Regions from separate parts of the Cupriavidus sp. 8B genome, predicted to be linked through region 1. Evidence: riboswitches for the same ligand, from Rfam matches in the RefSeq annotation. Region 1 holds a riboswitch; the other holds the start of a gene.

What was found. A riboswitch is a leader RNA that binds a small molecule or an ion and turns the genes downstream of it on or off. The one in region 1 is predicted to bind glycine.
Region 2: linked by a shared signal. The riboswitch ahead of ACYP5B_RS33520 (D-amino acid dehydrogenase) and the one ahead of gcvT (glycine cleavage system aminomethyltransferase GcvT) in region 1 are both predicted to bind glycine.

Annotation. Positions count from the first base shown of each region.
Region 1 covers NZ_BAAILO010000539.1:20,021-24,435, reverse strand. The annotation lists gene gcvP (aminomethyl-transferring glycine dehydrogenase) at 1-644, opposite strand, end outside; gene gcvH (glycine cleavage system protein GcvH) at 745-1,125, opposite strand; gene gcvT (glycine cleavage system aminomethyltransferase GcvT) at 1,230-2,369, opposite strand; glycine riboswitch at 2,469-2,619, opposite strand; glycine riboswitch at 2,641-2,728, opposite strand; gene ACYP5B_RS47695 (hypothetical protein) at 2,797-3,027, opposite strand; gene ACYP5B_RS47690 (UvrD-helicase domain-containing protein) at 3,269-4,415, shown strand, end outside.
Region 2 covers NZ_BAAILO010000329.1:144,064-148,478, reverse strand. The annotation lists gene ACYP5B_RS33530 (hypothetical protein) at 77-385, shown strand; gene ACYP5B_RS33525 (hypothetical protein) at 1,299-1,538, opposite strand; glycine riboswitch at 2,069-2,166, shown strand; gene ACYP5B_RS33520 (D-amino acid dehydrogenase) at 2,334-3,602, shown strand; gene ACYP5B_RS33515 (DUF3772 domain-containing protein) at 3,658-4,415, opposite strand, start outside.

The DNA of each region.
Region 1 (4,415 bases):
CCGACCTTGACTTCGATGCCCAGCGGCAGGGCGCGGGTGCGTACCACTTCCAGCGTTTGCGGCAGCACGTCGTCCGCCACATAGAAGGTGGTGGAGGCGTGCTTGTTGACGCGCTGCAGCAGCGTCATGGCTTCGGCCGCGGCAGTGCCTTCGTCCAGCATGGAGGCATTGGCGATGTCCAGGCCGGTCAGGTCGGTCACCATCTGCTGGAAGTTCAGCATGGCTTCCAGGCGGCCCTGGGAGATCTCGGGCTGGTAGGGCGTGTAGGCGGTGTACCAGGCCGGGTTCTCGAAGATATTGCGCAGGATGACGCCCGGGGTCAGCGTGTTGTAGTAACCCTGGCCGATAAAGCTCTTGAGCACGCGGTTCTTGCTGGCCAGCCCACGCAGCTTGGCCAGCGCGGCTTCTTCGCTCAGCGGCGCGGTGAACTCGCCCAGCGGCATGCCGTCGCGGCGGCGGATGGCGGCGGGGATGACGGCGTCGATCAGCGCGGCGCGGCTGTCATAGCCCAGCACCTTGAGCATGTGCTGTTGTTCGGCGGCATCGGGGCCGATATGGCGGGAGGCGAAGGCGTCGCGCGCCTCCAGTTCGGCCAGCGTGGGCCGGGCAACTTGGGCGGCAGTCATGGGCAGGGGGGCGTTCATGGCAAGGATCTCGTGGGAGCGGTGCGGCGGGTGGTCGGCCCGGCGCGTCGCGTCAATCTTCATCCGTCATTCCCGTGGCGGCGGGAATGACGGTCTGGCATCAGGCGCCGACGTTGGCTTTGTAGGCGTCGGCCGACATCAGGCCGTTCACGTCGTCGCTGTTGGCCGGCTTGAGCTTGAACAGCCAGGCGTCGAAGGCGTCGGCATTGACGCTTTCCGGCGCGGCGGCGGCGGCATCGTTGATGGCGATGACTTCGCCAGCCACCGGGGCGTAGATGTCGGATGCGGCCTTGACCGATTCCACCACGGCCAGCGCGTCGCCGGCGCCGACCGACTTGCCCACTTCCGGCAGCTCCAGGAAGACGATGTCGCCCAGCGCGTCCTGCGCGTGGTCGGTGATGCCGATGGTCAGCGTGCCGTCGGCTTCGACGCGCACCCACTCATGGGACTCGGTGTATTTCAGGTCGGCGGGGAAATTCATGGGATTGCTCCAGATTCAATTTGTTTTTCAGCGCCAGCCGGGCGGGGGGTGTCGATCGTCGATCGGGAAACCGCCGGCAGGCGCGCTGTGACCGGTGCGAGCGTTCAGCTCACGAGTGCCTTGCCATTGCGCACAAACGGCAGTTTAACCACAGTCGCGGCGAGTTTGCGGTCGCGGATCTCGACCTGCACCTCGGCGCCGACGGCAACGTCGAGCGGCAGGCGGGCAAAAGCGATGGATTGGCTGAGCGAGGGGCTGAAGGTGCCGCTGGTGATTTCGCCTTCGCCGGCCGGGGTGATGACCTTCTGGTGGGCGCGCAGCACGCCGCCCGCCTTTCCGTTGGCCGGACGCAGGATCAGGCCGACGAACTGCTGGGTCTTGCCGCCGGCGACCAGGGCCGCCTTGCCGGTGAAGTCCCGTTCGCTTTGCAGGTCCACGGTCCAGGCCAGGCCGGCGTTGAGCGGCGAGGTGTGGATATCCATGTCCTGGCCGTACAGGTTCATGCCGGCTTCCAGGCGCAGCGTGTCGCGCGCGCCCAGGCCGGCGGGGCGAACGCCCTCGGCGATCAGCTTTTCCCACAGGCCGGCCACGTTCTCGGCCGGCACTACCAGCTCGAAACCGTCTTCGCCGGTATAGCCGGTGCGTGCCACCATGACTTCGCCGAGGGCGGGGTCATGCACCACCACGGCGTTGAACGGCTTCAGGGCTTCGCTGGGCTGGGTCGAGGGGAAAGCGCTCCACACCTTGGCGCGGGCGTTGGGGCCTTGCACGGCAACGATGGCCAGCGGGGCCGCGCCGTCGGGCGCATTGTCGCCCCGGCGCGGCGTGATCTTCACGCCGCTATTGGTGGCGGCGTTGCGTGCGGCGATCCATTCGATATCGTTGTTCGCGGTGCCGGCGTTGACCACCAGGCGGAAGTGGTCCTCGGCGAAGAAATAGACGATCAGGTCGTCGATGACGCCGCCCTTTTCATCCAGCATGCAGGAGTACAGCGCCTTGCCCGGCGTTTGCAGCTTGTCGACATTGTTGGCCAGCAGGCCGCGCAGGAAGGGGCGCACATTGGCGCCCTTGAGGTCGACCACGCACATGTGGGAGACGTCGAACATGCCAGCATCGCTGCGCACGGCATGGTGTTCCTCGATCTGGGAGCCGTAGTTGACCGGCATGTCCCAGCCGCCAAAGTCGACCATGCGGGCGCCGAGGGCGCGGTGGATGGCGTTGAGGGGCGTGGCCTGGAGCGTCATGGAATCCTCGGGGGAAGGCAAATCTCGGTTCGAAAACGAAAAAAGGGCCATCCACCGCAGGATTCGGCGCGCCATGGCGCTGCCAAATCCGCTGCGGCGGATGACCCCTCTGTCCTCGATACCTGAGAGATTACAAGGCGGATCCCGGTTGCTGGAAACCCAAACCTTGCGCGCCCCTTCGGTGGGCACGCTCACCATGGCTGTCGATGGAATCGATCAGTGGCGGGTGCCGCTCTCCAGAGTACGGCGTGCATCGTGTGCATGTTGCAAGCCGATCCAACCAGTCCATGGTGCCTGAGAGTTTTCGGGTGATACCCCTTCGGCGGCGCAAGATATGCGCGCTCTCCCGGTCAGATGCGCGCAATTTACGGGAGCGTCCTGGCTTTGTCAACGCACCCGGCCGGCGTCGCTGTCCTGCTGCGGTGCACTACCGCCCGCGATGGTTGGGTGTCGTAACGTTACCGATGACACCGCCTACCGCGGCGCCGCCCAGGGTGCCTAGTGCGTCACCGCCCGTCAGGACTGCGCCACCCACTGCGCCAACGCCAGCACCGATTGCGGTGTTTCGCTGCTTTGGTGTCATATCGGCGCAGCCCGCCATGCCAGCTACCGCGATACCGATCAAGACCGCCTTGCTCAGGGAATGCAGGGTGTTCATGATTGCCTCCAGCGTGTTTGCCCCCAACGTATGGTGAAGTGCATCCGGCACGGCTCACACTCTGGCCGGACATAGAAATTAGACGTGCCAGAAAGGCCGCGGCTCCCGGGCTTACGAAGTGTTACGTGCCGGTGAGTACACTCTTTTCCGTCCAAGGCCCGGCCATGGCCGCGTGTTAACATCCAGCCTCCGCCCAGCAATCGCGCATGCCGCGTTGCGCATCCGTCATTACCCGCCTCGCATGACCCACGGACTCAACCCTGCCCAATCCGAAGCCGTTCGCTACCTCGACGGCCCCTGCCTGGTACTCGCCGGCGCCGGCTCGGGCAAGACCCGGGTGATCACACAGAAGATCGCTCACCTGATCGAGGACAAGGGCTTCCAGCCCAAGCACATCGCCGCAGTGACCTTTACCAACAAGGCCGCCAAGGAGATGCAGGAGCGCATCGCCAAGCTGATGGAGGGCAAGACTACGCGCGAGGGCAAGCGCATCCCCATCAAGCAGATCACGGTCAGCACGTTCCACTCGCTGGGCGTGCAGATCCTGCGGGCCGAGGCGGAGCACGTGGGGCTGAAGCCGCGTTTCTCGATCATGGACTCCGACGATTGCTTCGGCATGGTGCAGGAGCAGCTTGCCTCCACCGACAAGAAGCTGATCCGCAGCGTGCAGAGCACCATCTCGCTGTGGAAGAACGGCATGGTCGATCCCGAGACCGCCATCGCCCAGGCCGACAATCCCGACGATCACCAGGCCGCGCTGATCTACCGCAACTACGTGGCCACGCTGCACGCCTACCAGGCGGTGGATTTCGACGACCTGATCCGCCTGCCGGCCGAGCTGTTCGCGCGCAACGAGGAAGTGCGCCTGCGCTGGCAGAACCGGCTGCGCTACTTCCTGGTGGACGAGTACCAGGACACCAACGCCTGCCAGTACCAGTTGCTCAAGCAGCTCGCCGGCGGCTCGCACCTGCGCGCGCCGGCCTTCACCGCGGTGGGCGACGACGACCAGGCCATCTACGGCTGGCGCGGCGCCACGCTGGACAACCTGAAGCTGCTGCAGACCGATTTCCCCGACCTGAAGGTGGTCAAGCTGGAGCAGAACTACCGCTCCACCGTGCGCATCCTGGAGGCGGCCAACGCGGTCATCTCCAACAATCCCAAGCTGTTCGACAAGAAGCTGTGGAGCGAGCACGGCATGGGCGACCCCATCGCCGTCAACCCGATGAACGATGAGGAGCACGAGGCGGAATCCGTGGTGTTCCGCCTGTCCGCCCACAAGTTCGAGCGGCGCGCGCAGTTCCGCGACTACGCCATCCTGTATCGCGGCAACCACCAGGCGCGGCTGTTCGAGCAGATCCTGCGCCGCGAGCGCATTCCTTATGTGCTCT
Region 2 (4,415 bases), on a different contig from region 1:
TTGCCGCGCGCAGGGTTACCTGGCACTCCCGGGGCGTGGGAGCGGTTTATATCCGAGGGCAGGAACCACGACGGAAATGGAGCCGATTGTCGTCCTTGGGCCGTGCTACGATTCTCTTGAACAACTGGAGAAGGCTATGGATCTCCAAGGCTTCACGTACTACAAAGATCACTGGTATGAGGCTAGCGCAACGTCGCCAACCGGTGGACCTTGGCAGGGCGAGGTGACGATCTGTGCAAAAGCGGCGGACGGAAGCTCGATCAAGATCTTCGAGCACGAACCTGTGCCTGGGCAGTACTTTTCCGAAGGCGAGGCGTGGCAGCATGCGCGCGACTATGCCGAGAAGCTGATAGACGAAGGCCGGGCGAACCCAGGCGCTCTCTGATTCGCGCGCCGTATCCCCATCCGGGTCAACCACGCAGCGTGCTGCGGTCCTCCGAAATCCGGCGAGGCACATATGGACTTCAAGTACAAAGGCCGGGATATCTCCATCCAGACGATAAGGGTCGCGGGTGATCGGTGGGACTGGTCGTATGTCATCCGTGGGCACGGACACAGGCAAAACACTCGGGAGCCTGCAGCCTCGGAAGATATTGCGATCGATGATGCATATCGAGCCGCGAAGCGAGAGATTGACCATATTGCCGTTGACAGTGACGATTAACATTTCTGAAATCCGCCACCCCCGCCCAAAAGCTCGTCTCCCAAACACTGGTGCCCGTCGCCGCATGCTAAAGAAAAACGCGCCCTGGCAAGGCGGCGGCGCGAGGTGCGAACGGGAAATGCAGAGTGACTGCATGCAGGCAGGCGATGGTGACGCGTTGGGTGTAAAAGTTGCAATCCGATGGTTCTGACCCCGAGGCGGCACGCTGACAAAAAAAGAAGGCGCGGTGGTGCCGCGCCTTTTGGTGCCGAGACTCATACACGGGGAGCGTACAGTCGGGAGAGGAAAAAATCCTCAGAGTCCAATCTATGTCAAAGTCCGACAGATAACAATCATTCCGAAATAACATCAGATTTAACAGATTTTTCACATTATCCGGCCGACCGGGATGATTGGCGGGTGTGGTTGCGCTTCGACTCGCTGACTTATCTCTGGTAATTTATCTCTCCCTATCTCGACAACTCCTTTGTTTTGAGCCAACCAATGCCCGCACGTTTAAGGCCGGCATACGGCATAGCTTTCCTCAAACAAAGCAGGGGTGTTCCAGGAATCGAATCTGCTGCATCTTGTGCGATGCAGTAGGAAACAGTCGCCCTGTTGCCGCTGCAAACGCCTTTCGAGAATTGGAGCGCCCTCATACGACAGACAGCGGCGCAGGCGACAGATCGAGCATGATGCGAAGCTCGACGTTGTCCGGGGCGCGTGGCTGCCACATGCGACCGATGACCACAAAGATGATTGGTTGTCCCGGGAACTGGATCAGGTCGCCGATCACCGGCGTTAGCGCGCCGGTGTGCGGTGTCAGGTCCAGGTCGATGTCTCTGGCTGCGGCCTGTGCAGCCGGGGTGAACTCAAGGGTGATCGTGAGTTTCATTCGGGCCCCTTCGTGGTTGAGAAGGTCGGATTCCTCGTTTGTGCTAGCTTGCCAGCAAGCCCAAGATCTTGCTGGCGGGCGCGCCGGACGCGCGTCGGGCCAGCAGATCATGCGCGGTGCCTCGACAAGGGTACGGCTTGCGCGGCTCGCTTTGTAGGAAATGCCTTCTCGTAACTTGTACTTTGAATATTAGGGGGATCCACGTGTTTCAGAGGCGTCTGACTGCGTCGTGAAGCCGGCGTCGGAGAGCGCAGGGAAGGCCGAACCCGACGGGCTGCACGGGAGGGCCGCGCAAAGGCACCGGGGGCGGCACTGTCGACCAGACCGGAGTCCCCGATGCCAAAGGCCGCTAATATCAACGCCCTGTTATCAACGCCCTGTTCGGACCTGGCATCTCGGCCGCCTGACAGGTTCTCCTTGAGCGGGCAATAAAAAGTTCCTCACGCGGACATGACTAATGCTAAAGTTCTGCATCGCGCCGCCGGAGACTCGCTTGGTAAAGCAGGCAGGCATCCAACGGCCGCGACGCAAAGTTGATATCGGGAGAGACCGCCTGGCCATGCTGCCAGGCAGCGCCGAAGGAGCAACCGCCCCGGAAACTCTCAGGCAAAAGGACCGATATCACGTTTGAACTCTGAAGAACCCCGGCGCTCGTCAGCCGGCGGTACCGAAGGAGCAAGCGATCCGCGCCACCCCAAAGTGGCGCATCGTGAATCTCTCAGGTCAAGGACAGAGGGGGCGTCTTTCGCGCATGTCGCGCAAGAGGCTCCCACTCGACGTCCTGGAACCAAAGAGATGAGAACAATTGCCGTTATCGGTGGTGGCATCACTGGCGTGACCACTGCCTACGCACTCGCCAAGCGCGGTTTCTCGGTCACCCTGCTCGAAAAACACCGCTATGCCGCCATGGAAACCTCGTTCGCCAATGGCGGCCAGCTTTCCGCCTCCAACGCCGAAGTCTGGACCCACTGGTCCACCATCCTCAAGGGCATCAAGTGGATGCTCAAGAGCGATGCGCCGCTGCTGGTCAACCCGCGCCCGAGCTGGCACAAGCTGTCCTGGTTCGCCGAGTTCATCGCCGCCATTCCCCAATACCGCAAGAACACCGTGGAAACGACGCGCCTGGCGATTGCCGCGCGCGACCACCTGTTCGCCTGGGCCGCGGCCGAGGGCATCGATTTCGACCTGAAGAAGGAGGGCATCCTCCACATCTATCGCGACAAGGCGGGCTTCGACCACGCTGGCAGGGTATCGAAGCTGCTGGCCGAGGGCGGCCTTGCGCGCCATGCCGTCACACCGGAAGAGATGCGCGCCATCGAGCCGACCCTGGCCGGCGAGTACTACGGTGGCTATTTCACCCAGAGCGATTCCACCGGCGACATCCACAAGTTCACCAGCGGCATGGCCGCGGCGATCGACCGCCTGGGCGTGCGATGCCTGTACAACCAGGATGTCCAGTCGGTCAGCACTGATGGCCGGCAGGTCGCCATCGTCAGCAGCGACGGCCAGCAGACCGAATCGCGCGTGTTCGACGGCGTGGTGGTCTGTGCCGGCACCGCCAGCCGGGCGCTGGCCGCCAGCCTTGGCGATCGCGTCAACATCTATCCGGTCAAGGGCTATTCGATCACGGTCAACCTGAACGACGCGCAAAGCCAGGCTGCCGCGCCCGTCGTCAGCCTGCTCGACGATGAGACCAAGCTGGTCACCAGCCGCCTGGGCGTCGACCGCTTCCGCGTGGCGGGCACGGCGGAGTTCAACGGCTACAACCGCGACATTCGCGCCGACCGCATCCGTCCACTGGTGGAGTGGGTCAACCAGTGCTTCCCCGGTGTCAGCACGCGTAGCGTGGTGCCTTGGGCCGGCCTGCGGCCGATGATGCCTACCATGCTGCCGCGCGTGGGCCGGGGCCGTGCGTCCTGCGTGTTCTACAACACCGGCCACGGCCACCTGGGGTGGACGCTGTCGGCGGTCACCGCCGACATGATCGGCGATGTCGTGCAGCAAGCCATGGGCGCCAAGCGCGTGCATGGCGTGCAGGATAGGGTGGCGCTGGTTAGTCCTTGACAGGCTGCCAGGGACTGGCAAGGGCCGGCAATCGGGCCTGAAGCCAGCCAACGCGTTACACGCCGAGCGCGGCCATATTCTCCACCCGCAACGTCTGCGGGACCGACAGCGAGATATCGGCCGCGCGCAGCCGCTTCAGGATCTCGAACAGCAGGTCGCTCTTGGTCGCGGTGGCGATCCGCGGGCTGCCTACGTAGCCCGTCACGCTAAGCGTGATCCCGTTCGGCGCCAGCTGGCTGAACGTGACGGATGGCGCGGGCTTGTCGAGAATCGCCTCATTCTCCCGATAGGAGTCGAGCAGCAGTTCGCGCACCTGTTCGGGATCGATGTTCAACGGGAAGGTGAGCAGCAGCGTCGCGACGCCTTGCGTGCTGTTGCTCATCGTCACGTTGCGCAGGTTCTGCGAGATCAGCTGCGAGTTAGGCACGATCACGGTGGAGCGGTCGCCCAGCAGGATCTCCGTCGCGCGCACGTTGATGCGCTTGATGTCGCCTTCCACGCCGCCGATGCTCACCATGTCGCCGACCTTCACCGGGCGCTCGGTCAGCAGGATGAGCCCCGACACGAAGTTCTTGACGATCTCCTGCAGGCCGAAGCCAATGCCGACGGACAGCGCGCTGACGATCCAGGCCAGGTTTTCCCATCTGACGCCCAGCAGCGATAGCGTCAGCAACACGATCAGCACGTAGCCGATGTTGCTGAACAGCGTCACGAGCGAGGCGCGCAGGCCCGCTTCCATGCAGACCTTCGGCAGGAGTTCCGCATCCAGCCAGCGCCGCACCGAGCGCAGCAGGTAGATGCCGACCGACAACG